Regions from separate parts of the Lentzea sp. NPDC051208 genome, predicted to be linked through region 3. Evidence: riboswitches for the same ligand, from Rfam matches in the RefSeq annotation. Region 3 holds a riboswitch; each other region holds the start of a gene.
What was found. A riboswitch is a leader RNA that binds a small molecule or an ion and turns the genes downstream of it on or off. The one in region 3 is predicted to bind cobalamin.

Region 1 (10,530 bases), on a different contig from region 3:
TCCAGAAGCTGGGCACCGTCCTCAGTGCACTGTCGCCCAAGGCCCCGACCAGCGTCACCGTCGAGGTCCGCGGCGAACTGTCCAATGAGGACGTCGACATCCTGCCGCTCGCCGCGCTGCGCGGGGTGTTCTCCAAGGTCGTCGAGTCGCAGGTGACGTTCGTGAACGCGCCGAGCCTCGCGGCCGACCTGGGCGTGAGCGTCGAGCTCGTCAAGGAGACCGAGAGCCCGAACCACCGCAGCCTCGTCACGGTGAAGTCCGTGCACGCGGACGGCAGCACCTTCAGCGTCTCCGGCACGGTCAGCGGCATCGCGCAGGTCGAGAAGCTGGTGAACATCAACGGCCGCAACTTCGACCTGAGGGCCGAAGGCACCGTGCTCCTGCTGGAGTACCCGGATCGTCCGGGTGTCATGGGCACGGTCGGCACGCTGCTCGGCGAGGCCGGCGTGAACATCGAGGCCGCGCAGATCAGCCAGACCGGCAGCGACGCCGTCATGGTGCTGCGCGTCGACCGCCCGGTCGACACCCAGGTGCTCGACCCGATCGGTGCCGCCGTCGGCGCGCGCACCGTTCGCTCTGTCGACTTCGGATAGTCACGACAAACCGGGAAGGGGACGGCAAAGTCCCCTTCCCGTGTCCATCGTCGTTCACAACGAAGTCGTAACAGGCAACTATCCGTAGACCACATTCATACTTTCGGGGCAGTCGCAGAGACACGATCAGCGATTAGCGTCCCCACGAGGTTGACCCGGTGCCGTAGAGGGCACGGCACTGTTTCTTCGGGTCGAAGGCACACACACCTCGGTTGGGGCAACGTAGTGAAGAGACGATCGAGTCTGGTGGTGTTCTCTGCCATCACCAGTTTGCTGATCGCACCCGCCACGGCACAGGCGCAGGGCGAACCGCTCGCGCAGCCGGTGAAGAGTGCGCAAGGGTTGGACGCGAAAGCGTTGCACCTCAAGGTTTCCCCCAGGCTGAACGCCGCGGGCGCGGTCACCGCGTTCGTCGCGCTGGACCGCAAGCCGGCCGTCGACGCGTTCGACGAGAAGAAGAGCCAGGGCAAGGAAGTCGCGAAGCAGGCCGCCAGGCAGGCCAAGAGCGACGTGTCCGCCACCGCGGACCAGGTCGTCGGCCAGCTCAAGAGCGCTGACACGCGGACCTTGGAGCTCTACCGCACCTCCAACGGCGTCCCCGGCGTCGTCGTGAAGGCCGACGCGCAGAAGGTCCGCGAACTCGCGCAGCGCGCGGACGTCCTCGCGGTCTACCCGGTCGTGCCGAAGAAGCGCCAGAACTCGAACGCCGTCCAGCTCACCAGGACGCTCAACGTCTGGCAGCAGTACGGCAAGCTCGGCGACGACATCCGCGTCGGCATCATCGACACCGGCGTGGACTACACGCACGCGAACTTCGGCGGCCCCGGCACGGTCGAGGCGTTCAGGGCCGTCGACCCGCGCGCGAAGGACCCGAACTTCCCGACCGCGAAGGTCGTCGGCGGTTACGACTTCGTCGGTGAGGACTACGACGGGGAGAGCACCGACCCGGCGATCAACACGCCGAAGCCGGACCCGAACCCCCTCGACTGCAACGGTCACGGCTCGCACGTCGCCGGCACGACGGCAGGCTTCGGCGAGAACGCCGACGGCAGCACGTTCAAGGGCGACTACACCAAGCTCGACGCCGCGAAGCTCAACGAGATGAAGATCGGCCCCGGCACCGCGCCGAAGGCACAGATCTTCGCGCTCAAGGTCTTCGGCTGCGAGGGCTCGACCAACGTCACCTCGCAGGCGCTCGACTGGTCGCTCGACCCCGACGGCGACGGCGACTTCTCCGACCACCTCGACGTGGTCAACCTGTCGCTCGGCTCCGACTACGGCGCCCCGGACGACCCCGACAGCCTCTTCGTGAAGAAGCTGTACAAGGCCGGCGTCATGCCGGTCTTCTCCGCGGGCAACGGCGGCGACCTCTACGACATCGGCGGCTCGCCGGGCAACACGCCCGAGGCGTTGACCGTCGCCTCCACGCGCGACTCGTTCGTGCTGCGCGACGGCGCCGAGGCGAACGGCCAGGCGAAGCCCGGCCAGTACAGCCAGAACTTCACCGGCTACCTGGGCTACGACAAGACCCTGCCGGTCGTGAAGCTGACCCAGGCGGGCAACCTCGACGGCTGCCAGCCGATCACCGAGGCCCTCGCGGGCAAGTTCGTGTGGCTCGAGTGGGACGACAACGACGCGACGCGCCGTTGCGGTTCCGGTGGCCGCACCAACAACGCGCAGGCCGCCGGTGCCGCGGGCGTGGTGCTTTCGTCCACCCTGAACAACTTCAACGCGGGCATCGCGGGCAACGCGACCATCCCGGTCTTCCAGTTCACCGGTGACGCCACCAACCAGGTGCGCCCGCTGCTGGACGCGGGCACGCTGACCGTTCGCCTGGCAGGCGTCCTGCGCACCACGGTGGCGACGTACGACCAGTCCATTTCGGACACTCCGAGCGCGTTCACCAGCCGTGGCACCCGCGGCCAGTCCATCAAGCCGGACGTCGCGGCCCCCGGTGACACGATCTCGTCGGCCGCCGTCGGTTCCGGTGACGACCGCATGGTCATCTCCGGTACGTCGATGGCGTCGCCGCACGTCGCCGGCATCGCCGCCCTGGTCCGCCAGGCGCACCCGGACTGGACGCTGGAAGAGGTCAAGGCCTCGATCATGAACACCGCCGGTGCGGACGTGAAGGAGAACGGCAAGACCTTCGCCCCCAACCGGGTCGGCACCGGCCGCGTGGACGGCAAGTCCGCGATCGACAACCAGGTCCTCGCCTACGTCGAGGAGGACAACGGTTACGTCAGCGCGAACTTCGGCGTCGTCGAGGTCTCCAAGCCGGTCTCGAAGTCCAAGACCATCAAGCTGGTCAACAAGTCCACGAAGCCCGTCGAGTACCAGGTCGGCTACACCGCGGCCACGACGATCCCCGGCGTGAGCTACGTGCTCTCGCAGGACAGGGTGAAGCTGAGCCCGCGCGGCGTCGCGAAGGTCAAGGTCACCCTGAAGATCGACGACCCGAAGGCGCTGCGCAAGACGGTCGACTCGACGGTCGAGGCCAACCAGCTCGACACGCCGCGCCAGTTCCTCGCGGACGCCTCCGGCCGCGTGACCTTCACGCCGGTCTCCGGCGCCACGGTGCCGCTGCGCCTGTCGGTCTACTCGGCGCCGAAGCCGGTCGCGGACATCAAGACCGCGTCCAGCCTCAAGTTCCGCGGCAACGACAAGCAGGCCGTGCTGAACGTGTCCGGCAAGGGCATCGACCAGGGCACCGGCTCGCAGGCCTACCGCTCGCTGATCAGCGTCCTCGAGCTGCAGGCCCAGTCGCCGAAGCTGCGCGACTGCAAGCGCAACGTCACGGAGAACTGCGCGCTCAACGACACGGCCAAGGGCGGCGACCTCCGCTACGTCGGCGCGGCCTCCACGGCCCCGCTGGCCAAGGCGCAAGGCAAGCCCGAGGAGGCGCTGCTCGCGTTCGGTGTCGCCACCTGGGGCAACTGGTACAACCTGGGCAAGAACACCATTCCGTTCGTCGACATCGACACCAACGGTGACGGCACGGCGGACTTCGAGGTGTTCGCCACCCGCCTGACCGACACCGACCTGCTGGTCGCGTCCACCGTGGACCTGAAGACGGGCGAGACCGTCGACATCCAGGGCGTGAACGGCCTGTTCGGCGACGTCGACGCGAACGTCCAGGACACCAACGTCGTCGTCCTGCCGGTGCTGCTGAGCGCACTGGGCATCGACGCGTCGAAGGACACGGCCCGCATCTCGTACGTCGTGGGCACCGGCGGCTACTACCCGGCGCCGGGCAACGCGAACAAGCTGATCGACGTGATCGACCGCAACCTGTCCTTCGACCCGCTCAAGCCGGGCCTGTGGGCGCAGGGCGGCGGCGACGCGGCGCTCTCGTACCTCGCGAAGCCGGGCACCGCGCTCGTCGTCAACAAGGACGAGGCCTCGCTGAAGGCCGACAAGTCCGACGGTCTGCTGGTGCTCAACCACCACAACGCCAACGGCGACCGCGCGTCGGTCGTCCTGGTGCGCTCCACCGGCCGAGGCGCCTACTGACGCCACTCGTCCAACCGCACGCGGGGCCCTTTCGTACTGCATGTCGGTACGAAAGGGCCCCGCGTGCGTTGGGTGAACGCGGGGTGCGATGGGGGCGTCACCCCTTGACGGGACAGCAGTACTGCGGTCGAGTGACACTCGAAAGTGGGATATGGGCCGTGTGGGTGTCCCGCAGTACGGGAGATAACACCCCGATGGGGTGTCCGGCATGCGGCGGGCACCCGCGATGCCGGTAGCCTTTCGCGAAGGAAAGTAGTCCCACCAATTGGGGACTGACACCTGGGAGGTGTGTGGATGCGGCTCGCAGTGATCCCAGGAGACGGGATCGGGCCCGAGGTCATCGCTGAGGCCCTGAAGGTCCTCGGTGAGGTCGTTCCGGCGGCCGAGATCACTCGCTACGACCTCGGCGCGGCGCGCTGGCACGCCACGGGAGAGTTGTTGCCCGAGTCGGTGCTGGGGGAGCTTCGCCAGCACGACGCGATCCTGCTCGGCGCGGTGGGCGACCCGTCGGTGCCGAGCGGAATTCTGGAGCGGGGCCTGCTTCTGAGGCTGCGCTTCGAACTCGACCACCACGTGAACCTCCGCCCGGCTCGTCTCTACCCCGGTGTCCGCAGCCCGCTCGCGGACCCGCCGGAGATCGACATGGTGGTGGTGCGCGAGGGCACCGAGGGCCCGTACGCGGGCAACGGCGGCCTGCTCCGCAAGGACACGCCGCACGAGATCGCCACCGAGGTCTCGCTGAACACCTCGTTCGGCGTCGAGCGCGTGGTCAGGGACGCTTTCGCGCGTGCCTCGAACCGGCAGCGCCGGCACCTGACCTTGGTGCACAAGACGAACGTCCTCACGCACGCCGGCTCGTTGTGGTCGCGCGTCGTGGAGGAGGTCTCGTTGCAGCACCCGGACGTCACCGTGGCCTACCAGCACGTGGACGCGGCGACCATTCACATGGTCACCGACCCGGGCCGTTACGACGTGATCGTCACCGACAACCTGTTCGGCGACATCCTGACCGACCTCGCCGCCGCCGTCACGGGTGGCATCGGCCTGGCCGCGTCGGGAAACATGGACGTGACCCGTCGCAACCCGTCGATGTTCGAGCCGGTGCACGGTTCGGCACCGGACATCGCGGGCCAGGGCATCGCCGACCCGACGGCCGCCGTGCTGTCGGTCGCGCTGCTGCTCGACCACCTCGGCGAGCACGAGTCGGCACGCCGGATCGAGGCCTCCGTGGCGTTCGATCTGGCCACGCGTGATCACCAGTCGCCGGGTCAGACCTACGCGATCGGTGACAGGCTCGCGGCTCTCGTGTCGTCGAACGTGCGCACGGGCTGAGTTCTGCCAGACGTTTTGAAGCCCCGGCCGGGATGTTCCGGCCGGGGCTTCGGCGTTTCCGTGCGCTGGTCAGAGCTGGCCGTTGGCCTCACGCCACGCGCGTTCCTTCTGGATCCACTCGTTGTCCTGCGGGAACTCGTCGATGGACGGCACCCGGCGGATCTCGGTCTTGAACCCGGCGCCCGTCATCGGCATGCGCTTGGCCCACTCGACAGCCTCTTCCTTCGAGGAGACGTTGAGCAGGTAGAAGCCGTTGAACAGCTCCTTGGTCTCGCCGTACGGGCCGTCCGTGACGACCGGCGGTTCGGCGGAGTAGTCGACGACGACGCCCTCGGACGCCTCGGAGAGGCCTTCCGCGGCCAGCAGGACACCGGCGCGGATCAGTTCCTCGTTGAACGCGCCGACCGTCTCCAGCATCTTGTCGAAGTCGAAGTCGCCCATGTTCGCGTAGGCCTCGTCGGTGGCACGCATGATCAGCATGTACTTCACGGTGTGTCTCCCTGCTCGTGTTCCGCGTTCTGACATCCCGAGGTCGAACGGGCCCCGCACTGGATCGACATCACACCCGAAGAATTTCCGAACTTTCTGTTTTCGCAGGTAGGGTCGGCTCAGTCGTGCGTGGGGGAAGACCGGTCGAAGTCCGGCGCTGACCCGCAACGGTAGGCCTCCTCGTGAGGACGAGCCCGAACACCCGCACACGGCCGGCCTGTGTCTCCGATTCCGCCGTGGACTGCGGGAAGGACCAAGTGATCTCCAAGATCAGCGTGCTCGTCGGCGTGCTCGCCGTCAGCCTCGTCGCTGGTGTCGCGCTCGGCCCCGTCTCCGTTCCGTTCGGCCTCACGCTCGAACTGCTGTGGGCGGCGCTGACCGGCGGCACGATCCCCGCCGACCTCGCCGGGCAGTACCACATCGTCTGGAACATCCGGCTTCCCCGCGTCCTGCTGGCCGCGGTCGTGGGCGCGGGTCTGAGCACGGTCGGCGTGGCGATCCAGGCGATGGTCCGCAACGCGCTCGCCGACCCGTACGTGCTCGGCATCTCGTCGGGCGCGAGCGTGGGCGCGACGGCCGTGGCGACGCTCGGCGTCCTGTCCGGTCTCGGCGTCTACGCGCTGTCGGTGGGGGCGTTCCTGACCGGTCTCGGCGCCACCGCACTGGTCTACATCACCGCACGCACGAGCCGAGGGCTCACACCGTTGCGGCTGGTGCTGACCGGAACGGCGCTGGCGTACGGGTTCTCCGCCGTGGCGATGCTGCTGGTGTTCCAGGCACCGCGCGGTGAGGCGGCGCGGGCCGCGATGTTCTGGTTGCTCGGCAGCCTCGGCGGCGCGAACTGGCAGTCGCTGCCCGTCGCCGCCGTGGTGACCGCGGCCGGCATCGTCTACCTGTCGACCAAGGCGCGCCAGCTCAACGCGATGGCGATGGGCGATGAGACCGCGACCACGCTCGGCGTGGCGGTGAACCGGTTCCGCACGCACCTGTTCATCGTCACCGCGGCCATGACCGGCGTGCTGGTGGCGGTCAGCGGGGCCGTCGGGTTCGTAGGGCTGATGCTGCCGCACCTGACGCGCATGGTCGTGGGCGCCGATCACCGCAAGGTGCTCGCTCTCGCACCGTTGGCCGGAGCCTCGTTCCTGGTCTGGGTCGACGTGGCCGCGCGGATGCTCGCGGCGCCCGAGGAACTGCCGCTCGGCGTCATCACGGCCGCACTCGGTGTGCCGTGCTTCATCTTTTTAATGCGCCGCAGGTCCTACGTCTTCGGAGGCCGCTGATGCGGGTCGAGCTCACCGGCGTCACCGTCCGGGACATCGTCTCCGGCATCACGCTGCACGCCTCCGGCGAGGTCGTCGGCATCGTCGGCCCCAACGGCAGCGGCAAGTCCACGACGTTGCGCTGCGTGTACCGGTCGTTGAAGCCGGACGCGGGCACCGTCCTGCTCGACGGAGAGAACGTCCACAAGCGACACGGCGTCGCCCGTGACCTCGCCGCGCTCACGCAGGAGTCGCAGGTCGAGTTCGACTTCACGGTCGCCGAGGTCGTGGAGATGGGCCGCCTGCCGCACGACCGCGATCCCGCCCGCGACGCACGGGTCGTGTCCGAAGCGCTGGCAACGGTGAACGTCTCGCATCTCGCCTCACGGAGCTTCCTCAGCCTCTCCGGCGGCGAACGCCAGCGCGTGCTCATCGCCCGCGCGCTCGCCCAGGAACCGCGCGTCCTCGTGCTGGACGAGCCGACGAACCACCTCGACATCCGCCACCAGCTCGACGTTCTGGGTCTCGCACGCGGGCTGGGCGTCACCGTGCTCGCGGTCCTGCACGACCTGAACCTCGCCGCGTCCTACTGCGACCGCCTGTACGTCCTCGACGAGGGCCGGGTGGTCGCGTCCGGCACACCGGCCGAAGTGCTGGTGCCCGAACTGATCGCCAAGGTCTTCCACGTCACCGCACACGTGGTCGCCCACCCCACAACGGGAGTTCCACAGCTCCTGTTCGACCAGGAGGTCACCCCTTGAGAACCGTCGTCTGCGCCGTGCTGCTGCTGGTCTCCGGCTGCGGTGCCACGGTCGCCCAGGACACCTCCGCGTCCGACCCGGTGACGATCACGAACTGCGGGCAGCAGGTCACGTTCGACAAGGTCCCGTCCAGAGTCGTCACGAACGACACCGGCATCACCGAGCTGATGTTCGCGCTGGGGCTGAAGGACCGCATGGCGGGCTACGTCGTGTCCGGCACCGACACCGTCGACGTCCGCACCTCCCCTTGGAAGGCCGACTTCGAGAGCGTGAAGCACCTGTCCGACAAGGTCTCCAAGGAGGTCGTGCAGGGCGCGAACGCGGACCTGGTCTTCGCCGGCTGGAACTACGGGTTCAGCGAGAGCACCGGCTTCACCCCGGACGCGTTGAAGGCGCTGGGGATCGGGACCTACCAGCTCACCGAGGCCTGCCGCAACGGCGTCGGGCAGCAGCGGGGGATCATGCCCGCGTTGGACGCGCTGTACACGGACCTGCGCAACCTCGGGAAGATCTTCCGCGTCGAGGCCGAGGCCGAGGAGCTCGTGAAGACCTACCAGGAGCAGATCGCTGGTGCCGAGCGGTTGATGGCCGGGAAGCCGAGGCCGAAGGTGTTCCTCTACGACAGCGGGCAGGACCAGCCGTTCACGTCCGGCAGAAACGCGGCGCCGCAGGACATCATCTCGAAGGCCGGTGGCGACAACATCTTCGGCGATCTGAACGACAGCTGGACCACGGTCAACTGGGAGACCGTGGTGCAGCGTGATCCCGAGGTCGTGCTCATCGTGGACTACGCGGACGGACAGGCGAACACTCCGGAGCAGAAGCAGGCCTTCCTGGAGGGGTACGCGCCTTTGTCCCACTCGCCCGCGGTCAAGGGGAAGCGGTTCTTCTCTTTGCCGTACGCGGCGTTGGTCGAGTCGCCGCGCAACGCGGCTTCGATCGAGGCGTTCGCGAAGTTCCTGGCCGGAGTCTGAGTCGCTGGGCGGGTGGTCGCGTTCCAGAGGGGCCGGCCACCTGCCGTGCGGGCCACCGCCTCACCGAGGTGGCGTCACAGGCGTGAACCCGTGACCAGATAGTGGGAGATTTCCTCCCGCCGCTTGGTACGCCGTGCCGAGCTGTGGCAGCATCCGGGACATGGCTCAGCACACCGCCATCATTATCGACGAGCGCGTCGGGTAGTTGCCGCCCCTGGCACCCGACGCGCAGACCTCTCGCATCCCGCGGGGGGTCTTTTTGTTTGCCCGGAAGAGGAGATGACCCCGATGGCCGGCCCGACCGACGCATTCCACGTCTACGACACGACGCTGCGCGATGGCGCACAACGTGAGGGCATTTCGTACTCCGTCACGGACAAGCTCGCGGTCGCGCGGCTGCTGGACGGGCTCGGCGTCGGGTTCATCGAGGGCGGCTGGCCCGGCGCCATGCCCAAGGACACGGAGTTCTTCGCCCGGGCGGCGGCCGGTGATCTGGAGTTGAAGCACGCCAAGCTGGTCGCGTTCGGGGCGACGCGCAAGGCCGGGGTCAAGGTGGAGGAAGACCCGCAGGTCAAGGCACTCCTCGACTCGCAGGCGCCGGTGGTGACGCTGGTGGCCAAGTCGGACCTCCGGCACATCGAACGGGCGCTGCGCACGGACTCCGGAGAGAACCTGAAGATGGTGCGCGACACCGTCCGGTTCCTGAAGGACCACGGAAGGCGCGTTTTTCTCGACGCCGAGCACTTCTTCGACGGGTACGCCTTCTCGCCGGACACGAGTCTGCGCGTGCTGGAGTCCGCTGTGGAGGGTGGTGCGGACGTCGTCGTGCTGTGCGACACGAACGGCGGGCAGTTGCCGCTGGGGCTCGCGGAGACGGTCGCGGAGGTCGTCGAGAAGACCGGTTTCCGAGTGGGAATCCACTGCCAGGACGACACGTCCTGCGCGGTGGCGAACACCCTCGCGGCCGTTCAGGCGGGCGCGACGCACGTTCAGTGCACCGCCAATGGTTATGGCGAGCGAGCAGGAAACGCGGACCTGTTCGCCGTCGTGGGAAACCTCGTGACCAAGCTCGGCATGGAGGTGCTCCCGATCGGGGCACTGGCCGAGCTCACCCGTGTCTCCCATGCGTTGGCCGAGATCGCGAACATCGCACCCGACACCCACCAGGCCTATGTCGGGTCGTCAGCATTCGCTCACAAGGCGGGTCTGCACGCGAGCGCGATCAAGGTGGATCCGGAGCTGTACAACCACATCGATCCGGACACCGTCGGCAACGACATGCGGGTGCTGGTCACCGAGATGGCCGGTCGGGCGAGCATCGAACTCAAGGGACGTGAGTTCGGGCTCGACCTGGCCGGCCGGGGGACCGAGGTCGGCAGCGCGTTGAAACGCGTCAAGGAACTGGAGGCGAAGGGCTGGTCGTTCGAGGCCGCCGACGCCTCGATGGAGCTCCTGCTGCGCGCCGAGCTGTCCGAACTGGACACTCCTCCGTTCACGCTGGAGTCCTACCGGGTCGTGCTCGACCACCGGTCGGACGGCGAGATCGTGTCCGAGGCCACGGTCAAGGTGCACGTGGCGGGGGAGCGGGTCATCGCCACCGCCGAGGGCA
Region 2 (10,530 bases), on a different contig from region 3:
GCGGGATACCCCGACGGCGGCATTGGCTCGTGCGTCGACGACTCCGGCGGCCCGTTCGTGATCGACGGCCGGTTGACGGGCATCGTGTCGTGGGGCCTCGGCTGCGCTCGACCGAACGCGCCAGGCGTCTACACGCGCGTCACGACGTATTTGCGCTAGAGCACGAGCCCGACGGACATCGTAAGGAAGACAGCCGCGCACACGGCGTCCAGCGCCGTCGTCACGCCAGGCCGCTTGAGCTTCCCGGCCACCCGCGACGCCGCCAGCACGATCATCAGCTCCCACACCGCCGCGAGTCCGAGGAACACGACCGCGAGCATCGCGAGCTGCGGTGCCGGTTCACCCGATCCGATGAACTGTGGCAGGAACGCCAGCGAGAACAGGATCATCTTCGGGTTCGTGATGTTGGTCAGGAAGCCCTGCCGGAACGGCCGCGCGCTCATGACCTCTTCCGGGGTGTCCCCGGTGCGCTTGACGAGGCCGCGCGTGATGGAGATCGCCAGGTAGAGCAGGTAGCCGGCGCCGATCCAGCGCAGTGCCGCGAGCACCATCGGGTACTGCGCGAGCACCACTCCGAGGCCCGAGATGACCAGGGCGACCTGGACCGCCGCGGCCGTGTGGATGCCGCCCAGCGCGAGCAGGCCCGCGCGGGTGCCGGACCGCAGTGACGTGCGCAGGAGCAGGAACGCGTCCACGCCGGGGGTCACGATGACGACCGCGCACGCGATGAGAAAGGCCGGAACCTGGCCGAAGTCGAACAACACCGTACATACCCCCGTGATCTACGCCACTGGCCGCAAAATCTCCGGCCCAACGGGACACTAACACGAGAATCTCCGGTTTTGACGCCGTCCTAGCGCGATCGCTACCGTTGGTGACCGATCGTCCACCTGGTGCAACGAGGAGTGGTCCGTGAGGGGTAAGCGTTTTGCCGTGCTGGTGGCGGTGATCGCCCTGGTCAGCGGTGCGACGTCAGCCGATGCGATCGTCGGGGGGACACCCGCGCGGGTGTCCGACACCCCGTGGGTTGTGGCGATCACCACCACGGACGGTCAGCTGATCTGCGGCGGCGCGCTCGTCGCCCCGGACAAGGTCGTGACCGCCGCGCACTGCGTGGTGCCGAAGGGCGTGCTGGGCAAGAACCAGCGTCCCGCCGAGCAGTTGCGCGTGGTCGCCGGCCGCACGGACCTCCGGAGCAAGGTCGAAGGCGTTGAGGCGGCGGTCGCGAGCGTGTGGCGGCACCCCGAGTACGTCGAGGTCACCAAGGGCGACGACGTGGCGGTCCTGACGCTCGCCCAGGCCCTGCCGTACCGGACGATCGCGCTCGGCGAGGTCGGTGACGAGGGCGTGGTGCTCGGCTGGGGCCGCACCGCCGAGGACGCCCCGCCCGCCATGTCGCTGCGCAAGGTGACGGTGCCGATCCTGTCCGACTCCGAGTGCCTGCAGAAGGAACCGGACTACCGGCAGGGCGCGATGCTGTGCGCCGGGCGCGGTGGCCGGGACGCCTGCACCGGCGACTCGGGCGGCCCTCTCGTGGTGCGCGGCAGGCTCGCGGGCGTCGTGTCGTTCGGCCGCGGCTGCGCCCGGCCCGATGAACCCGGTGTCTACACCCGGCTCGCGAACTACCGGCAGACGCTGGGCTTCTGATATCCACGACCAGGTGCGAACCACACAGTTTCCCGCCACCCTGCGCCGGCAGTGGGGGCTCGACCTGAGCCCGGCCCAGCTCTACGCGATCCTGCGACTGCGCCAGGACGTCTTCGTCGTGGAGCAGAACTGCGTCTACGCCGACGTCGACGGCCGTGATCTCGAACAGGGCACACGGCACTTCTGGCTGGAGACGGAGGGAACGCTCGAACCGCTCGCCTACCTGCGGCTGCTCGAAGAACCCGACGGCACGTTCCGCGTCGGACGCGTCGCCACGGCGCGCATGGCCCGCGGCCGCGGTTACAGCCGCCGGCTCATGCAGGCCGCGCTCGTGGACATCGGCACCACGCCGTCAGTGCTCGACGCGCAGACGTACGTCGCCGACTTCTACGCGTCGTTCGGGTTCGTCGCCGAGGGCAGCGAGTTCATCGAGGACGGGATTCCACACCTGCGGATGCGGCGCTCTCCCTGATCACGCGCACCGCGCGCTCGATGTCGGCCTCGGTCAGATCGGCGCGCGCGGTGAGCCGCAGCCTGCTGATCTGGTCCGGCACCGACGGCGGCCGGAAGCAGCCGACGACGACACCGCTCGTGCGGCAGGTCTCGGCCCACTGGAACGCCTGCTCCGGCGAGGGCGCCCGCACGCTCACGACGGCCGCGGTCGGCGTGCTGACCTGGAAACCGGCCTCCTTCAGGCGGTTGCTCAGGTCGTGCGCCACGGTCAGCGCCCGCTCGGGGCGGTCCGGCTCCTCGCGCAGGATCTTGATCGCCGTCAGGGCAGCCGCCACGCTGCTCGGCGCGAGGCCGGTGTCGAAGATGAACGGCCGCGCGGTGTCGATCAGGTGCTTGATCACCCGGCTCGGGCCGAGGACGGCACCGCCCTGCGCGCCCAGCGACTTGCTCAGCGTCAGCGTGGTGATCACGTCCGGCGCCTTGATGATGCCCGCCTCGGCGACCGCACCCCGGCCACCCGGCCCGACGACGCCGAGGCCGTGCGCGTCGTCGACGACCAGCGCGGCACCCGTCGCCCGGCACACCTCGTGCAGTTCGTTCAGCGGGGCGATGTCGCCGTCGACGCTGAACACCGAGTCCGTGACGACGATCGCGCGCCGCTTGCCGCGGGTCTCCAGCGCGTGCCGGACCTTGCCGACGTCGCAGTGGTCCGCGACCACCACGTCGGCCTTGGACAGGCGCGTGCCGTCGATCAGCGAGGCGTGGATGTGCTGGTCGGCGACGATCGCCGTGCCGGGACCCGTCAGCGCCGTGACCGCGGCGAGGTTCGCCATGTACCCGCTGCTGAACACCAGCGCCGACTGCGAGCCGCAGAAGTTCGCGAGCTCGAACTCCAGCTCGGCGTGCAGCTCCGTCGAGCCCGTGACCAGGCGCGATCCCGTCGAGCCGGAGCCCCACTTCAGCGTGGCGGCGGCCGCGGCACCCGCGACGCGCTTGTCCTTGGCGAGGCCCAGGTAGTCGTTGCTCGCGAGGTCGAGGTCCGTCGAGTCCGAGGTGCGCGGCCGCAGTCGCCGGCTCAGACCGGCCTTGGCCCGCGCTTCGGAGCGGGTGTCGATCCAGTCGAGCGTCGACTCACCACCGCTGGAACTCGCCTCAGTTGTGCTCACGGTCACCGACCGAGTCTCCCATCCGCCCGCTAGCGTGCCGCTCGTGGACCTGTTCACCTTCACGCGCGCCGAACTCACCTCGCCGGTGCAGTTCATCGGCGGACGCTGGGTGGTGTCGGCCTACGACGACGTGCGCGCCGTGCTGGCCGATCCGGTCACCTTCCTGCCCGACAACGCGCTGACCGCCGTCACCCCGGTGGCTCCGGCCGCCCTGCGCGCCCTGGTGAGGGCCCGCTTCTCGTTGCCGCCGACGCTCGCGAACAACGGGTCCTCGTCGCACGCCGGCCTGCGGCGGCTCGTGGCCTCGTTCTTCGCGCCGGCTCGTGTCGCCGCTGCGGAGCCTCGCATCCGCTCCCTGGTTTCGGAACGCCTGGGTGGCACGGATCTCGTGCGGTCGCTCGCGTGGGACCTGCCCGCGATCGTGCTGATGGACCTGCTCGGACTGCCGAACGTCGACATCCCGACGCTGAAGCGCTGGAGCACCGGTTCGCTGGAGTTCTTCTGGGGCGACATCACCCGCGAACGGCAGCTGGAACTGGTCGACGACGTCGGCGACTTCCACCAGTGGCTGATCAAGCGCTACCACGCGCGCGACGGCGAGCTGTTCTGCGCGCTGGCCGATGCCGGGGTGTCCGCCGAGGACTCCGCCGGCCTCTGCTACTTCCTGCTGATCGCGGGTCAGGAGACGACGACCCAGTTGTTGTCCACGGCGTTGCGCCGCGCGTTGCAGGACCGCTCGCTGTGGGCGCGACTGCCCGAACCCGGCGTGGCCGAGTCGTTCGTCGAGGACGTGCTGCGCACCGACACGCCCGTGGTGACGTGGCGGCGGCTGACCGCGCGTGAGGTGGTGCTGTCGGGTGTGCGCGTGCCTGCCGGTGCGGAACTCGTGTTGTTGTTGAGCGGCAGGGAAACCGACCCTCGGCATCTCGCGTTCGGCTACGGCCGCCACTTCTGCCTCGGGGCGGGGTTGGCCCGGCTGGAGGCCGCCGTGACGTTGCGGACCGTCGCCGAGCACGAGCCGTCGCTGCACCTGGTGGGTCCGGAGCCGGAGTGGCTGAACCTGCTGTCGTTCCGCGCGCCGAAGTCGGTCACGGTCGCGCGATGAGCTTGCCCGTCGTGGTGCGGGCTTCGAGTGCGCGGTGGGCCTCGGCGATCTCGTCGAACCGGTAGACGTCGCCGAGCACCTCTTCGGGCGTGGTGCCGAGGGGAAGGCCCAGCGAGGCGTCGTTGCCGCTGGTCGTAGCCGTGGAGCGGACGACGGTGCGCAGCTGCGAGGACGACTTCCGGATCACCGTCGAGCGGCTCGCGAAGCTGGTCGGCTCGACCTTCAGGGCGCACACCGTGCTGGCCGTGCTGCGCGGTGAGCACATCGAGTTCCTGCTGGCCCAGGGCATGACGGACGGCGAGATCCGGGCAGGCGTCATTTCACTCGCCGACACGCTCGCGGCTGAGGTTTGATGCCCGGGTGATGAACCGTCAGCTCTCCGGAACCCGCAAGAAGACGCTCCTGGAGAGGCTCGGCCCGGTACCGGACGTCGACCCCGACCGCTACGGCGACGGCGGCCCGGTGGGCGCGCTGGAGACGCGGGTCGCGGAGCTCCTGGGCACCGAGGCCGCGTTGTTCGTGCCGACCGGGACCATGGCGCAGCAGATCGCCCTCAAGTGCTGGGCGGACCGCACGCACAACCCGATCGTCGCGATGCATCCGCGGGCCCACCAGCTCGACCACGAGAACGACGCGCTCACCGTGCTGTCCGGCCTGGGCCCGATCAAGGTGCCGAACTCGCAGGTCGCGACCTGCCCGGAGCCGTACGGCACGCTGCTGCTGGAGGTGCCGGACCGCGAGGCCGGGTTCGTCCTGCCGTCCTGGGACGAGCTGACCTCGCTCGTCGACGCCGCCCGTGAGCGGGACGCGGTCGTGCACCTCGACGGCGCGCGGCTGTGGGAGAGCACCTTGGGCCTGGGCAAGCCGCTGCCGGAGATCGCGGACCTGTTCGACTCGGTCTACGTGTCGTTCTACAAGTCCCTCGAAGGCATCTCCGGCGCGGCGCTCGCCGGCACCCAGGACTTCGTCGACCAGGCACGGGTGTGGCGGCACCGGTACGGCGGCATGCTGTTCCAGCAGTGGCCGGCGGCGCTGTCCGCGTTGCACGGCCTGGACACCGTGCTGCCGAGGCTCGGCGCGTACGTCGAGCACGCCAAGGTCGTGGCCGCGGCCATGGATCTGCCCGAGCCGCACACCCACCAGTTCGCGCTGCACCTGCCCGGCGACCCGCGGCGGCTGACCGAGGTGAGCGGCGAGTTCCTCGGCGGCTTCTGGCGGGACGGGACGCTCGCGAAGACGGAGATCACCGTCGCCGAGCCCGCGCTGGAGTGGACGGCGGACGAGGTGCGACAGGCCTGGGGAGAGTTCCTGAGCTTGATCTAGGGCGACGTCGCTCACCTGGCTGTTGGACCTGGGGGTGCGAAATGCGACGATGCCGGGGCTGTGAGGGGAGTGCGAGGAAGCCGGTGCGAATCCGGCGCCGTCCCGCGACTGTGACCGGTAGAGAGAGAACCGGGAGTCAGGAACTCGTTCCCCTCTTGATCACCGACCGCGGGCGTGGACACCCGAGGAAGGACTTCGCCGAGCATGTTCCCGTTTTCGGCTGTCGTCGGACATGACGACCTCCGCCTGGCCCTGCTGCTGAACGCCGTGCACCCCGGCATCGGCGGCGTACTCGTCCGAGGCGAGAAGGGGACCGCGAAGTCGACCATCGTGCGTGCCCTCGCCGCACTGCTGCCCGACCTCGACGCGTCCCGGGGCTGCCGCTTCGGCTGCGCGCCCGGCACCACCGACTGCCCCGACGCGCCGCACGAGGGCGTCGAACGGCGGCCGGCCCGGCTCGTGGAACTGCCCGTCGGCGCCACCGAGGACCGGCTGGTCGGGTCGCTCGACCTGGAGAAGGCGCTGACCGAGGGCGTGCGGGCGTTCCAGCCCGGCCTGCTGGCCGCGGCACACCGGGGCGTCCTCTACGTCGACGAGGTCAACCTGCTGCACGACCACCTGGTCGACCTGCTGCTGGACGCCGCCGCGATGGGCCGCGCGCACGTCGAGCGCGAGGGCGTCTCGGTCTCGCACCCGTCCCAGTTCCTGCTGGTCGGCACCATGAACCCCGAAGAGGGTGAGCTGCGGCCACAGCTGCTCGACCGGTTCGGGCTGACCGTGGCGGTGAAGGCCGCCCGGGACGTCGCCGTGCGCACCGAGGTCATCCGGCGGCGGCTCGCCTACGAGGCCGACCCCGTCGCGTTCGCGGCGAAGTGGGCCGGGCAGGACGCCGAGCTCAAGCAGCAGATCACCGACGCGCGCGACAACCTGAAGCGGGTGTCCCTCCCGGACAGCGAGCTGCGCCGGATCGCCGCCGTCTGCGCCGCCTTCGAGGTCGACGGCATGCGCGCGGACCTCGTCGTGGCCCGTGCCGCCACCGCCCACGCGGCGTGGCGGGGCGTGACCGAGGTCGAGGAGACGGACGTCGAGACCGCGGTCCGGCTCGCGTTGCCGCACCGGCGCCGCCGCGACCCGTTCGACGAGCCCGGCATCGAGGAGCAGCAGCTCGAAGACGCGATGCGCCAGGCGGCCGAGCACGCGGAGGAGCCGCCGGAGGGCCCGGACGACGACGGCCCCGGCGGCGGTGAGCTGCCCGAGCCGCAGGAAGGCCCCAAGGGCAACGGGAACGCGCCTCAGGACCGTCCGGCACCGGAGCCCGCGCCCGCGTTCAAGGCGCGGCTGCTGGAGGTCCCCGGAGTCGGCGAAGGCGCGCCCGGCAAGCGTTCCCGCGCCCGTGCCCGCACCGGCCGGATCGTCCGCTCGTCCAAAGTGGACGGCAGTGGCCTGCACCTGGTCGACACGCTCACGAACGCGGCACCCCACCAGGCGGCGCGGGGCCGCAGCGGTCCCGGACTGCTGCTCACCGCCGCCGACCTGCGCAAGGCGGTCCGGGAGGGCAAGGAGTCGAACCTCGTCCTGTTCGTCGTCGACGCCTCGGGCTCGATGGCGGCGCAGAAGCGGATGTCGGCCGTCAGCGGCGCGGTGATCTCGCTGCTGCGCGACGCCTACCAGCGCCGGGACAAGGTCGGCGTGGTGACGTTCCGCGGCAACCAGGCCGAGCTCGCGCTGCCCCCGACGACCTCGGTGGACGCGGCTGCCACCAGGCTCAAGAAGATGCGCACCGGAGGCCGGACTCCGCTCGCGGACGGCCTGCTCAAGGCCCACCGCGTCCTGGAGATCGAACGGATGCGCGATCCTCAGAAGCGCCCGCTCGTGGTGCTGCTGACGGACGGCCGCGCGACGTCGTCCGGCCTGGGGGGCGACCCCACCAAGGACGCGTTGAAGGCCGCCGGACTGCTCGAGAAGACCGCTGTGGTCGTCGTGGACTGCGAACAGGGCCACGTCCGCCTCGGTCTCGCCCAGAAGATCGCCGACGCGCTTCAAGGCACTTGCGTGAAGCTCGACCAGCTCAGCGCCGACCACCTCGCCGGCGTCGTCCGGGCCGCATAAGGAGAACCCAGTGCCTCAAGGACAACCCACCGAGGTGCCGAAGGACGGCCTGACCACGCGCCAGCGCCGGAACAGGCCGTTGCTGATGCTGCACACCGGTGAGATGAAGGGGAAGTCGACGTCGGCCTTCGGCATGGCGTTGCGCGGCTGGAACCAGGGCTGGGACATCGGCGTGTTCCAGTTCGTGAAGTCCGCCAAGTGGAAGGTGGGCGAGGAGTCCGCGTTCAAGGCGCTCGGCCGGCTGCACGACGAGACCGGCGAGGGCGGCGCCGTCGAGTGGCACAAGATGGGCGAGGGCTGGTCCTGGACCCGCAAGCAGGGCACCGAGGACGACCACGCCACGGCCGCGCTCGAAGGCTGGCACGAGATCCAGCGCAGGATCAACGCCGAACGCCACGGCTTCTACGTGCTCGACGAGTTCACGTACCCGCTGCACTGGGGCTGGATCGACGTCGACGAGGTCGTGGAGACGCTGACGAACCGGCCCGGCCACCAGCACGTCGTGATCACCGGCCGGTACGCGCCGCAGAAGTTGATCGACGCCGCCGACCTCGTGGTCGAGATGACCAAGGTCAAGCACCCGATGGACGCCGGGCAGAAGGGCCAGCGGGGGATCGAGTGGTGACCAGGCTGGTCGTCGCGGCCCCGGCCTCGGGCAGCGGCAAGACCACCGTCGCGACGGGCCTGATGGCCGCGTTGCGCACGGCCGGGTCGCGGGTCGCGCCGTTCAAGGTGGGGCCCGACTACATCGACCCCGGCTACCACTCGCTGGCGACCGGGAGACCGGGCCGCAACCTCGACCCCGTCATGGTCGGCGAGCACCGGATCCCCGGTCTGTTCGCGCACGGCTCCAAGGGCTGTGACATCGCCGTGGTCGAGGGCGTGATGGGGCTGTTCGACGGCCGCATCGACACCGCGGGCATCGGCTCCACCGCGCACGTCGCCAAGCTGATCAACGCACCGGTGCTGTTCGTCGTGGACGCCCGCGGGCAGAGCCGGTCGCTCGCCGCGCTGCTGCACGGGTTCCGCGGCTACGACCCGACGGTCCGGCTCGGCGGCGTGATCCTCAACCAGGTCGGGTCGGAACGGCACGAGCAGGTGCTGCGGTCCGCGTGCGACGAGGTCGGCCTCGACGTGCTCGGCGTGCTGCCGCGCGATCCGCAGTTCTCCTTGCCCTCACGGCATCTGGGGCTCGTCACGGCGGCGGAGCACGGCCCGGAGGCCGTGGCGGCGGTGGACGCGATCGCCGCCGCGGTGGCCAAGCACGTCGATCTCGACGCGGTGCGCAGGCTGGCCTCGTCGGTGCCCACGATGGCGGTCTCCGCGTGGGAACCGCAGGTGGAGCGCGTCGAGGACGAACCGGTGATCGCGGTCGCCGGGGGAGCGGCCTTCACCTTCGGCTACGCCGAGCACGTGGAGGTGCTGAAGGCGGCGGGCGCGGCCGTGGCCGTGCTCGACCCGCTGCACGACGAGGACCTTCCGGAGGGCACGGCGGGCCTTGTGCTCCCCGGCGGATTCCCCGAGCAGCACGCGGAAGCGCTGTCGGCCAACGTGAAGTTGCGGGACGCGGTGGCGCGGTTCGCTCGATCGGGTGCGCCGGTCCACGCCGAGTGCGGAGGGTTGCTCTACCTCGCGAAGTCACTCGACGGGCACCCGATGTGCGGCGTGCTCGACGCCGAAGGGTTCATGACCCCGAAGCTCACGCTGGGTTATCGCGACGCGGTGGCGTCCACGGGTTCGCCGCTGCACCCGGCGGGCAGCCGCGTGACCGGGCACGAGTTCCACCGGACCCAGCTGTCCACACCGCACTCGATCCCGCCCGCGTGGCAGTGGCGCGGCGTCGACTCGCGGCCGGTCGCCGAAGGATTCGTGGCGGGTGGCGTGCACGCGTCGTACCTCCACACGCACCCGGCCGGTGATCCGGAGGCCGTAGCCCGTTTCGTGCGGGCCTGCCACCCGTTCGTGGCCGGAGTGGCAGACGGTACGGTCATCGCTTAAGTCTCTCCCCAAACCCCCTGTGGAGCTGTCGTGACGACGACCGGTCGGGTCTCCTTCGTCGGCGCCGGTCCCGGTGCCGCCGACCTCATCACTCTCCGAGGCGCGCGCCGCATCGCGGAAGCCGACGTGGTCGTCTGGGCCCCCAGCGCGGTGGACGCCGAGTGCGTCCGCGAGCACGCCCGCGCCGACGCCGAGCTGGTCGACTTCTCGCGCGTCACGCCCGAGGAGATCACCGACGTGTACCGCCGCGCCGCCGCCGCGCGCCAGGTCGTCGTGCGCCTGCACCCCGGTGACGCCGCGACCGGTGGTGGCGTTCAGGAGCAGCACGACCTGTGCGTGCGTCTCGGCCTCGAGGTCGAGGTGGTGCCGGGCGTGTCCGTCGTCGCCGCCGCGGCCGCCAAGATCGGTCGTGAGCTCACGCAGACCGAGGCGTCCTCCACGGTGCTGATCTCGCCGGAGAGCAGCGAGCTCGTGAGCGAGTTCGCCGCGCTGCAGACCACGATGGCCGCCACGGTCTCGGGCGCGCGCACCGGCCAGTTCGTGGAGAAGCTGCTGCAGGGCGGGTACTCCGAGGCCACGCCGGTCGTCGTCGCGTACAAGGTGAGCCAGGCCGACGAGGTCGTCGTGCACACCACGATCGGCGAGCTGGAGTCGGTCGTGAAGAAGCACAAGCTGTACCGCCCGACGTTGTTCCTCGTCGGTGCCGCGGTGAAGGCGCCCACGCGCCGT
Region 3 (10,530 bases):
CGCATCGAGGTGCTGCTGTCGCGCGGCCCGTTCACTGTGGACGGTGAACTGGAGCTGATGCGGTCGCGCGAGATCGACGTGCTCGTCACCAAGGACAGCGGCGGCTCGATGACGTCGGCCAAGCTCGAAGCCGCGCGTCAGCTCGGCATGCCGGTCGTGATCGTGCGTCGGCCACCGCTCCCACCTGCGGAGACGGTGGCCGACGTCGATGCCGCCGTCAGCTGGTTGGGTACCGCCGGGGCGTGAAGACGACGCCCTGGGGCGTCACGATCGTCTGCGACGAGCCGATGATCAGCAGGCAGCGCATGTCGATCGTCGCCGGGTCGAGGGCGCCGAGCGTGAGGACGCGGATCTCCTCCTCCGGGCCGCCGACGTCGCGTCCGACGACGATCGGGGTGTCCGGGCCGCGGTGCTTGAGCAGCAGGTCGCGCATGTCCGCCACCTGGTGCGTGCGGGCCTTGGACGCCGGGTTGTAGATCGCGACGACCAGGTCGGCCTTGGCCGTGGCTTCGAGGCGTTCGGCGATGACGTCCCACGGCTTGAGCCTGTCGCTCAACGAGATCACCGCGTAGTCGTGGCCGAGCGGCGCGCCCGCCTTGGCCGCCACGGCGTTCGCCGCCGTGACGCCGGGCAGGACGCGGACCGGCACGTCCGGGGACTCCGCGGCGACCTCCAGCACGGCGGTGGCCATCGCGAAGACACCCGGATCGCCCGACGACACGACGGCGACCCGTGAGCCCTTGCGAGCGAGGTCCAGCGCGAAGGCCGCGCGTTCGGACTCGACCTGGTTGTGCGAGGAGTGCCGCTTCTGCCCAGGGCGTTCCGGAACCCGGTTGAGGTAGGTGCTGTAGCCGACCAGCTCGTCGGCGCCTTCGAGTTCCTGCCGGGCTTCCGGCGTGAGCCACGCACGGTCTCCTGGACCGAGGCCGATGACGACGACCTCGCCCTTCGGCTTCGCCGGCCGGGACTGGCTGGGCAGCACGGCGATGGAGAAGTACGGCACGGTCGCGGGGTCGACGTCGGCCAGCGGCGCCATCTTCTGCCGGCCGGTCGTGGCGCGTTCGACGTACCAGGCGCCGTCGAGCCGGCCGGCCGTCTCCAGTGCCTCGCGGACGTTGCCGAAAGTGCGGCCCAGCTTGAGGATCGCGGCGCAGTCGGTGTCGGCGAGGCGGGCCGCGAGCTCGGCGGGCGGCAACGTGCCGGGCAGGATCGTGAGCACCTCGTCGCGTTCCACCAGCGGTGTGCCGAGGACCGCGGACGCGCCGCTCACGGACGTCACGCCCGGGACGACCTCCCACTCGTAGCGGTCGGCGAGGCGCTTGTGCATGTGCATGTAGGAGCCGTAGAAGAACGGGTCTCCCGCCGCCAGCACGACGACGTCGCGGCCGGCGTCGAGGTGCGCGGCCAGCTTGCCAGCGGCCTCCTCGTAGAAGGCGTCGATCTCGCCCTGGTAGTCGTCCGTGTCCTCGGTCGTGACCGGGTAGACGAGCTGTTCCAGGATCTGCGGATTCGGATCGTCCTGGCCGCGGAAGTACGGCGCCGCGATGGTCTTGGCGACCGACTTGCCGTGCCGGGCGCTGTGGAACGCCACCACGTCGGCCTCGCTGATGAGTCGCGCGGCCTTGACCGTCACGAGTTCCGGGTCGCCCGGACCCAGGCCGACGCCGTAGAGCTTGCCCGTCATTCTTCCTCGCTCGCGATCGCGTTGATGGCCGCCGCCGTCATGGCACTGCCGCCGCGCCGGCCGCGCACCACGAGGTGCTCCAGATCCGTTGCGGCCAAAGCTTCCTTGGACTCCGCCGCCCCGATGAACCCGACCGGGATGCCCAGGACCGCGGCGGGTCGCGGTGCACCGGCGGCGATCAGGTCGAGGAGGTGGAACAACGCGGTGGGGGCGTTGCCGATCGCGATCACCGCGCCGTCGAACCGGTCCGCGAGCAGCTCCAGGGCCGCGGCGCTGCGCGTGTTGCCGATGGTCTTCGCCAGCTCCGGCGTGCGCGGATCCTGCAGGTAGCACAGGACTTCGTTGTCCGCGGGCAGGCGGCGGCGGGTCACGCCGGACGCGACCATGTTGGCGTCGCACAGGATCGGCGCGCCCGCCCGCAACGCGGCGCGGGCGTCGCGCACGACGTTCGGGGAGAACGCGACGTCGTCCGGCAGGTCGGTCATGCCGCACGCGTGGATCATGCGGACGACGACTTGCGCGACGTCGCCGGGGAACCTGGTGAGGTCCGACTCCGCGCGAATGGTGGCGAAGGACTGGCGGTAGATCTCCGCCCCGTCCTTGATGTACTGCGTCACCTGATCTCCTCGTAGCCGTCGCCGGTCGCGACGAACTCGATCACATCGCCGGCGGGACGACCGCACCGGCGGGCACAGCCGGACCAATGCACCGCGCCGGGCCTGTCGGACCTGCTCCCTAGAATTGAAATCGGGGGTACCCGGCCTGGCGCGTGTGTGTGGTGCGACGCATCGGCCTGTGCGGGCGCATGCGTCTGTGCGGGCGCATCGACCCAAGCGTGCACATCGGCCCGCACGTCGGAGAGCGACTTCGCGCAGCCGGGACGGCCGGTGCAGGCGCTGACGCCGTGCCAGGGGGAGGCGGGGTCGGTGATCAGCCCGGTGACGTCGGTGCCGGCGGGCACGACCAGGCTGCGCCACGGGGTCAGGCGGAGGGGGACGCCGGGGAGCTGCCGGGCGTCGAGCCGGCCCAGCGGAACTCCCGGGGTCAACGGTGAAGGTGCGACAGGAGTCACAACCGGCGTGAAGCGAGGGGCGTCGGTGGCGCCGAAGTGTGCGGTGATCTTTCGCACACCGCCGTCCACTTCGGACAGGCGCCAGGCGGGTCCGCGCATCGACTGGAACAGGCGGGCGGCGGTCACGACGGCGTCGACCGGGTCGGACACGCGGATACCTGTATCGGTACCGGCGAGCAGGAGCACGTCTCCGACGAGGCCGAGGTCGCCACCCAGTCCGCTCACCGAAGCGCCGACCGTGACCAGGAAACGCCCTGGTAGCGAGGCCAGCTCGGGGTCCGCGCACAGGGCCGCGTCCAGCGCGTCGACCAGGGCCTGGTTGTCGTCCAGGGGCGCCGCGATGATGTTGCGGATGCGCTCGTGCGACCAGGAGGGCAGCAGGCCCGCCGCACGCATCCGCTCGCCCAGCTCCACCCCGTCCGCGAGCCCCCTGATCTGGAGGTTCGCCCGCGAGGTCAGCTCGATCGAGCCGGTGCCGAGTTCGGCGGCTGCAAGACGGACGGCATCCCACTGAGCAGCGGAAAGAGTGCCTCCGGGCACCCGGATGCGCGCCAGCCCGCCGTCGGCCGCGGCGTGCAGCTCGACGGCGCCGGGGCAGGCGTCCGGGTGACTACGCATAGGTCGGACTGTAACCCGCCGGTTAGGGTGAGCCCGAACGACGAAGCGCAGGAGGAAGCCGGTGTGAATCCGGCGCGGTCCCGCCACTGTGACCAGCGAACACCGCTGGGAGTCAGGAACTCCGCTTCGCCAGTCACCCGCACTTTGGGGCGAGGACCCCACGAGGGATGGAGCCTGCGTGATCCTGCTGCTGTCGACCTCCGACACCGACCTGCTGTCGGCGCGTGCGAGCGGAGCCGAGTACCGGCTCGGCAACCCCGCCCGGCTCACCGTCGACGACCTGCCCGCGCTGGTCGACGACGTCGACCTCGTCCTCGTGCGCATCCTCGGCGGCCGCCGGATGTGGGAGGAAGGCCTCGACTGGCTGCTGGCGGGCGGGCTGCCCGTCGTGGTGCTCGGCGGTGAGCAGCAGCCCGACGCGGCGCTGATGGAGCTGTCCACGGTGCCCGGCGGTGTGTGTGCCGAGGCGCACCTCTACCTCGCGCACGGTGGTCCGGCGAACCTCACCGAGCTGCACAAGTTCCTGTCCGACACCGTGCTGCTGACCGGCCACGGCTTCGAGGCCCCTGCCGCCACCCCCTCGTGGGGTGTGCTGGAACGGGAGACGCGGCCGGAGGAAGGCCCGACGGTCGCGGTGCTCTACTACCGCGCGCACCACGTCGCCGGGAACACGGCGTTCGTGCACGCCCTGTGCGACGCGATCGAGGCAAAGGGCGGCAGGCCGCTGCCGGTCTACTGCTCCTCGCTGCGCACCGCCGAACCCGAGCTGCTCGACACGCTGCGCCAGGCCGACGCGCTGGTCGTGACGGTGCTCGCGGCCGGCGGCACGAACCCCGCCAAGGCGTCCGCCGGTGGTGACGACGAAGCGTGGGACGTCGGTGCGCTGGCCGCGCTCGACGTGCCGATCCTGCAGGGCCTGTGCCTCACGTCGAGCCGCGAGTCCTGGGACTCCAACGACGACGGACTGTCTCCTTTGGACACCGCGACCCAGGTCGCGATCCCCGAGTTCGACGGCCGGATCATCACGGTCCCGTTCTCCTTCAAGGAGATCGACGCCGACGGCCTCACCGTCTACGTCGCCGACCCGGAACGGGCGCTGCGCGTCGCGGGCATCGCGGTGCGGCACGGCCGCCTGCGCCACATCCCGGTCGCGGACCGCAAGGTCGTCGTGATGCTGTCGGCGTACCCGACGAAGCACTCCCGCATCGGCAACGCGGTCGGGCTCGACACGCCCGCGTCGACCGTCCGGCTGCTGAAGGCCATGCAGGAGCACGGTTACGACATCGGTGACGAGCTGCCGGGCGTGCAGGAGCTCGACGGCGACAAGCTGATCCACGCGCTGATCGCCGCCGGTGGCCAGGACGCCGACTGGCTGACGCAGGAGCAGTTCGAGAGCAACCCGATCCGCATCGCCGCGGCCGACTACCGCGAGTTCCACGAGACGCTGCCCGACGAGTTCCGCGAGTCGATGCGCGAGCACTGGGGCGAGGCGCCGGGCTCGTTGTTCGTCGACTTCTCGAAGTCGAAGGACGGCGAGATCGTGCTGGCCGCGCTGCGGTCCGGCAACGTCGCGGTGATCGTCCAGCCGCCGCGCGGGTTCGGCGAGAACCCGATCGCGATCTACCACGACCCCGACCTGCCGCCGTCGCACCACTACCTGGCGGCGTACCGGTGGATCGAGTCGAACTTCGGCGCCGACGCCGTCGTGCACGTCGGCAAGCACGGCAACCTGGAGTGGTTGCCGGGCAAGACGGTCGGCATGTCGGCGTCCTGCGGCACGGACGCGGCGCTCGGCGACCTGCCGCTGATCTACCCGTTCCTCGTCAACGACCCAGGCGAGGGCACGCAGGCCAAGCGGCGCGCGCACGCCACGCTGGTCGACCACCTCGTGCCGCCGATGGCCCGCGCCGACAGCTACGGCGACATCGCGCGCCTGGAGCAGTTGCTCGACGAGTACGGGAACATCTCCGCGATGGACCCGGCCAAGGTGCCGGCGATCCGCGCGCAGATCTGGACGCTGATCAAGGCCGCGAAGCTCGACCACGACCTGGGACTCGACGACCGGCCCCACGACGCGGAGTTCGACGAGTTCATCCTGCACGTCGACGGCTGGCTGTGCGAGGTCAAGGACGTCCAGATCCGCGACGGCCTGCACGTCCTGGGCGAGGCGCCGACGGGTTCGGTCCGCGTCAACCTCGTGCTGGCGATGTTGCAGGCACGGCAGATGTGGGGCGGTCAGGTCGCCGCGCTGCCCGGTCTGCGCGAGGCACTCGGCCTCAACACCACGGGCCGTGAAGACGTCGACGCCGTGGAGGAACAGGCTCGCGTGCTCGTCCAGGCGATGGAGGACGCGGGCTGGGACCGTTCCGCCGCGGCGGGTCTGCACGAGTCCGAGGACGTGCGGAAGATCCTGGAGTTCGCGGCGGACGAGGTCGTGCCCCGGCTCGCGCGCACCACGGACGAGATGACGAACGTCCTGCACGCGCTGGACGGTGGCTACATCCCGGCCGGCCCGTCCGGTTCTCCGTTGCGCGGCCTGGTGAACGTGCTGCCGACCGGCCGCAACTTCTACTCGGTCGACCCGAAGGCCATCCCGTCGCGCCTGGCGTGGGAGACCGGCCAGGCGATGGCCGACTCGCTGCTGGAGCGCTACCGCTCCGAGAACGACGGCGAGTGGCCGCCGTCGGTGGGCCTGTCGGTCTGGGGCACGTCCGCGATGCGCACCGCCGGCGACGACATCGCCGAGGTGTTCTCGCTGCTCGGCGTCCGGCCGGTGTGGGACGACCAGTCGCGCCGCGTCACCGGCCTCGAAGTGATCTCGCTGGAGGAACTGGGGCGGCCGCGCGTCGACGTCACGGTCCGGATCTCCGGCTTCTTCCGCGACGCCTTCCCGCACGTCGTGTCCATGTTGGACGATGCCGTGCAGCTGGTGGCCGCGCTGGACGAGCCCGCGGAGCACAACTTCGTGCGGGCGCACATGCTCAAGGACCTGGAAGAGCACGGCGACCAGCGCCGGGCCACGTTGCGCGTCTTCGGTTCCAAGCCGGGCGCGTACGGCGCGGGCGTGCTGCCGTTGATCGACAGCCGCAACTGGCGCGACTCGTCCGACATCGCCGAGGTCTACGCGGTGTGGGGCGGCTACGCGTACGGACGTGGCGTCGACGGTGTGGCGGCACGGGCGGACATGGAGTCGGCGTACCGGCGGATCGCGGTGGCGGCCAAGAACATCGACACCCGCGAGCACGACATCGCCGACTCGGACGACTACTTCCAGTACCACGGCGGCATGGTCACGATGGTGAAGGCGTTGACGGGCAAGGCACCCGCCGCGTACGTCGGTGACAGCACGCGCCCCGAGGCCGTCCGCACGCGCACGCTGACCGAGGAGACCTCACGGATCTTCCGGGCCCGCGTGGTGAACCCGCGCTGGATCGGCGCGATGCGCAACCACGGGTACAAGGGCGCGTTCGAACTGCAGGCGACGGTCGAGTACCTGTTCGGCTACGACGCCACGACCGGCGTCGTCGCGGACTGGATGTACGAGAAGCTGACCGAGAGCTACGTGCTCGACCCGGAGACCCGGAAGTTCCTGCAGACGTCGAACCCGTGGGCGTTGCACGGCATCGCCGAGCGTCTGCTGGAGGCGGCCGAGCGCAAGATGTGGGAGCACCCGGAGGAGTCCACTCTGGACGCGCTGCGGGCGGCCTACCTGGAGACCGAGGGCGACCTGGAGGACGGCGTCTGATCGACCCGGACGCAGCAGTGACCCGGTGACGGATCGAGGCGGGCGGACGCACCGCTCGCCCCGATCCCGTCCAGCAGGCCGCTGACCAGGCACAGGTTCATCCCGCACACCAGCTGCGTGTGCCGGTGCGCCAGGCTGTGGAACGGGCAGTTGCCCAGCAGGATCGAACCGCGGTCCTCCCGCGGTTCGAAACCGAAGTCCGCCAACGCTTCCGTCACGCCGCCCGAGGCCTGGGCCGCCAGGTCCGCGCCCCACTCGTAGGCACGCCGGTGGAGGATCTCGCGGGCCGGTTCACCCGTGCTCTCGGCTTCCACCAGCGCGTCCGTGAGCAGATGACTCGCGGCCTCGTACCGGCGGTCGGGCAGCGACACCTCGATCTGCTCCTCCGAACGCCGGTAGAGCTTCGCCGGCCGACCGGCCCCAGGCCCGCTGCGCCCGGTCCGTCGCTGGTGCACCACTGTGAGAAGGCCCATGTCGACGAGCTTGTCGAGGTGGAACGCGGCCGTCGTGCGGGGCAGTTCGACGGCCTTCGCCGCCTCGTCCTTGCTGATGGGAGCGGTCTGGCGCACCACGAAGTCGTAGAGCCTGCGGCGGTTCGGTTCGTCGAGGGCCGCTACGGCGGCGACGGGGTCGGCCATCTCTAAAAACTACTCCTGTTGACTAAATTCGGCCAGCGACCTTACCGTGACGGCATGGACGTCGAAGCGGCACAGCGGGCGGTCACGGACCTGCTCAAGGCGCTGGGCAAGGACCCGTACTCGGTGCACCTCGCCGACACCCCGCGCCGCGTCGCCGAGGCGTACTCGGAGATGCTGACCCCGCGCGCCTTCACCATGACGACGTTCCCCAACGACGAGGGCTACGACGAACTCGTGCTCGCGCGCAGCATTCCCGTGCAGTCGTTGTGCGAGCACCACATGCTGCCGTTCCACGGCGTCGCGCACGTCGGATACCTGCCGGGCGAACGGATCCTGGGCCTGTCGAAGCTCGCGCGCGTCGTGGAGATGTTCGCGCGCGACCTCCAGGTGCAGGAACGGCTCACCAAGCAGGTCGCCGACTGGTTGCAGGACCAGTTGCGGCCCTTGGGGGTCGGTGTCGTGATCGAGGCCGAGCACCTGCGCATGGCGCACAGGGGCGTGCGGGTCAGTGGATCCCGCACGGTCACGTCGGCGTTGAAGGGCGTGTTGCGCAACGATCCTGCCTCACGTGGAGAGTTCTTCGCCCTCGTTCACGCGGCCTGAACGGGCCCGAACACGTAGGAGCCGGCGGCATCCGCGTTGTCGCCCGCCCAGAACTCCGCCCACAGCGTGGCGAACTCGGCACGTGACAGCCTGCCGTCGCCGTCGAGGTCCAGCACGGCGAAGTCGGTCGCGGCCTCGCGCCCGAGCCAGGCCTCGACCATCACCCGGTACTCGGCCTCGGACACGTAGTCGTCGCCGTCCGCGTCCACGGCACCGAACATCGCGTCCGCCGTCCCGAGAACGGGTTCGATGTTGTCCGGCAGCACGTCGACGACGTTCAGCACGTCGTCCAGCGTCACCCTGTCCGCACCGCCCGCGGCCGACTGCAGGGTCGTCCACCAGCTCAGCATCACCTGGGACAGCAGCCTGTCGTCGCTGCCGCGCAGGCCGGCCCAGCGCGCGGCGAGGAGCCGGAAGTCCTCCTCCGTCAGGTAGCCGTCACCGGTGACGTCCATGGCCCCGAAGACCAGAACCACCTTGCTGCGCTGAAAGTCGCTCGCCATGCGCAGGACGATAGGCCGAACGTCGCAACGCGGACCATCGGCCGAATGGGTCCGAACTAGTCCACGAACAGAGCATCGGCGAGCTGCAAACGGCCCGATACGCCCAACTTGCGGTAGATCCCCGACAGCACGCCTTCTACGGCTGTCGGCGCCATGAGCAGCGTCGATGCGATCTCGTCATCCGAACGGCCCCGTGCCGCCAGTTCCGCCACCTGGTGCTCCGTCGGGGTGAGCGCGGTCGGCCCGGTCTGCCGCATCCGCCGAGGTCCGGCGCTCGTCGCCACCAGTTCGGAGTAGGCCCGCGCGGCCATCGCGGCCGATCCGCACTTCTGCGCCAGGTCGACGGCGTCACGCAGGCACGTGCGCGCGAACGCCGTGTCGCCCTGACGCCGCACCACGACGCCGAGGTCCACCAACGCGCGAGCCAGTTCCAGGCGAGCGGGGGAGGCGCGCAGCACCCGCACGGCCTCCTCCAGCAACGTTCGTCCGGCCGCTCCCGCGGTGACCCTGCCCTCCGCGCGCAACGCCATGCCCAGCGCTCTCGGCGCGCCCCAGACGCGGGCGAGCGCCACCTCTTCCTGGGCCAGCTCGCGCGCCCGTTCGCCGTCGCCCATCGCCGCGCAGGCCAGGGCCGCTCCGGAACGCCACGACAGCGCCGCCGGGTTGCGGTACGGCCACGCGGCGCAGTGCCGTCCGGCGGCCAGGAACGCTTCCAGGGCATCGTGATCGTCGCCTCGCGCGGTCAGCACGCGGCCGCGCACGGTCAGCACACCGCCGAACGACCACGTGCGCCGCGCCTCGTCCGTCGAGGCCTCGGCGATCACCGCGGCGGCCTCGTCGAGACGGCCCTCCTCGAGCAGGATGTCGGCGAGCAACGCGGCGTGCCAGGTGGAGACGGCGTGCCAGCGCCGGTCCTGCCGCAGGTGGCCGGCCGCCACCTCCAGGTCGGCGCGGGCGGAGGCGAGATCTCCCTTGCGGCGCTGGACGTTCGCGCGCATCACGTTCGTCAGCGCGCGCAACGCCGGTGCCTGCGCCCGGTCGACCTCGTCGAGCACGGCCAGTGCCTCGTCCAGCGAGTCGGCCAGGTTGAGCGTCATCGCGGACGTGAGCGAGGCGAGCACCCCGTCGGGCGAGACGAGCCCGACCGCCTCGGTGGCGCTGATGTCCCCGACCATGACGCGGTGCAGCACCCCGGCCGGTGTGTCGAGCGAGACGGCCGGCGGCACTGCCTCCTGCCACACCAGCCCGTGCACCACCAGATGTGCCTGTGCGCCGGCGGATTCCCTCGACAGGACCGCCGGGATCTCCGCGGGACTGCCTTCGGCGTGCAGGGCGTAGGACAGCGCGATCGCGGACTCGACGTCGTCCACATCGGACTGAAAGGCCTCGCGCAGCCGGGCCGTCGCGCCGGGCAGGTTGCCGACCAGCTCGGCGATCCCCAGCAGCCGCAACGCCCGTGACGGGTTCGCCACCGGTTCGCGCAACGCCCGCCACAGCAACCGCGCGGCACCGGCCGTGTCGCCGTGGTTCACCGCTTCCTGCGCGGCCCGGTCGAGCACCTCGCCCGCCCACGGTTCCAGGCCCGGCGAGGTCTCCAGCAGGTGATCGGCCACCGCCCGGTCCGAGGCGCCGTGCGTCCGCAACGCACGCGCGGCCCGCAGGTGCAG

Region 1: another riboswitch for cobalamin. It lies ahead of AB0M48_RS33605 (iron ABC transporter permease); the one in region 3 lies ahead of cobN (cobaltochelatase subunit CobN).
Region 2: another riboswitch for cobalamin. It lies ahead of AB0M48_RS08925 (putative cobaltochelatase); the one in region 3 lies ahead of cobN (cobaltochelatase subunit CobN).

Annotation. Positions count from the first base shown of each region.
Region 1 covers NZ_JBFBAW010000016.1:153,317-163,846, reverse strand. Annotated here, with positions in the region: gene serA (phosphoglycerate dehydrogenase) at 1-593, shown strand, start outside; gene AB0M48_RS33620 (S8 family serine peptidase) at 843-4,106, shown strand; gene AB0M48_RS33615 (3-isopropylmalate dehydrogenase) at 4,401-5,438, shown strand; gene AB0M48_RS33610 (YciI family protein) at 5,508-5,927, opposite strand; cobalamin riboswitch at 6,009-6,152, shown strand; gene AB0M48_RS33605 (iron ABC transporter permease) at 6,185-7,207, shown strand; gene AB0M48_RS33600 (ABC transporter ATP-binding protein) at 7,207-7,947, shown strand; gene AB0M48_RS33595 (ABC transporter substrate-binding protein) at 7,944-8,921, shown strand; gene cimA (citramalate synthase) at 9,210-10,530, shown strand, end outside.
Region 2 covers NZ_JBFBAW010000003.1:317,019-327,548, reverse strand. Annotated here, with positions in the region: gene AB0M48_RS08970 (serine protease) at 1-159, shown strand, start outside; gene AB0M48_RS08965 (LysE family translocator) at 156-764, opposite strand; gene AB0M48_RS08960 (serine protease) at 913-1,647, shown strand; gene AB0M48_RS08955 (GNAT family N-acetyltransferase) at 1,661-2,119, shown strand; gene AB0M48_RS08950 (8-amino-7-oxononanoate synthase) at 2,073-3,266, opposite strand; gene AB0M48_RS08945 (hypothetical protein) at 3,310-4,371, shown strand; gene AB0M48_RS08940 (hypothetical protein) at 4,355-4,558, opposite strand; gene AB0M48_RS08935 (hypothetical protein) at 4,527-4,724, shown strand; gene AB0M48_RS08930 (beta-eliminating lyase-related protein) at 4,735-5,694, shown strand; cobalamin riboswitch at 5,710-5,861, shown strand; gene AB0M48_RS08925 (putative cobaltochelatase) at 5,899-7,803, shown strand; gene cobO (cob(I)yrinic acid a,c-diamide adenosyltransferase) at 7,814-8,428, shown strand; gene AB0M48_RS08915 (cobyrinate a,c-diamide synthase) at 8,425-9,801, shown strand; gene AB0M48_RS08910 (cobalt-precorrin-4/precorrin-4 C(11)-methyltransferase) at 9,832-10,530, shown strand, end outside.
Region 3 covers NZ_JBFBAW010000002.1:400,255-410,784, reverse strand. Annotated here, with positions in the region: gene AB0M48_RS06275 (cobalt-precorrin-6A reductase) at 1-246, shown strand, start outside; gene AB0M48_RS06270 (precorrin-2 C(20)-methyltransferase) at 218-1,684, opposite strand; gene AB0M48_RS06265 (precorrin-8X methylmutase) at 1,681-2,301, opposite strand; gene AB0M48_RS06260 (hypothetical protein) at 2,298-3,374, opposite strand; cobalamin riboswitch at 3,383-3,518, shown strand; gene cobN (cobaltochelatase subunit CobN) at 3,553-7,119, shown strand; gene AB0M48_RS06250 (helix-turn-helix domain-containing protein) at 7,080-7,757, opposite strand; gene folE (GTP cyclohydrolase I FolE) at 7,812-8,360, shown strand; gene AB0M48_RS06240 (EF-hand domain-containing protein) at 8,348-8,863, opposite strand; gene AB0M48_RS06235 (AAA family ATPase) at 8,920-10,530, opposite strand, start outside.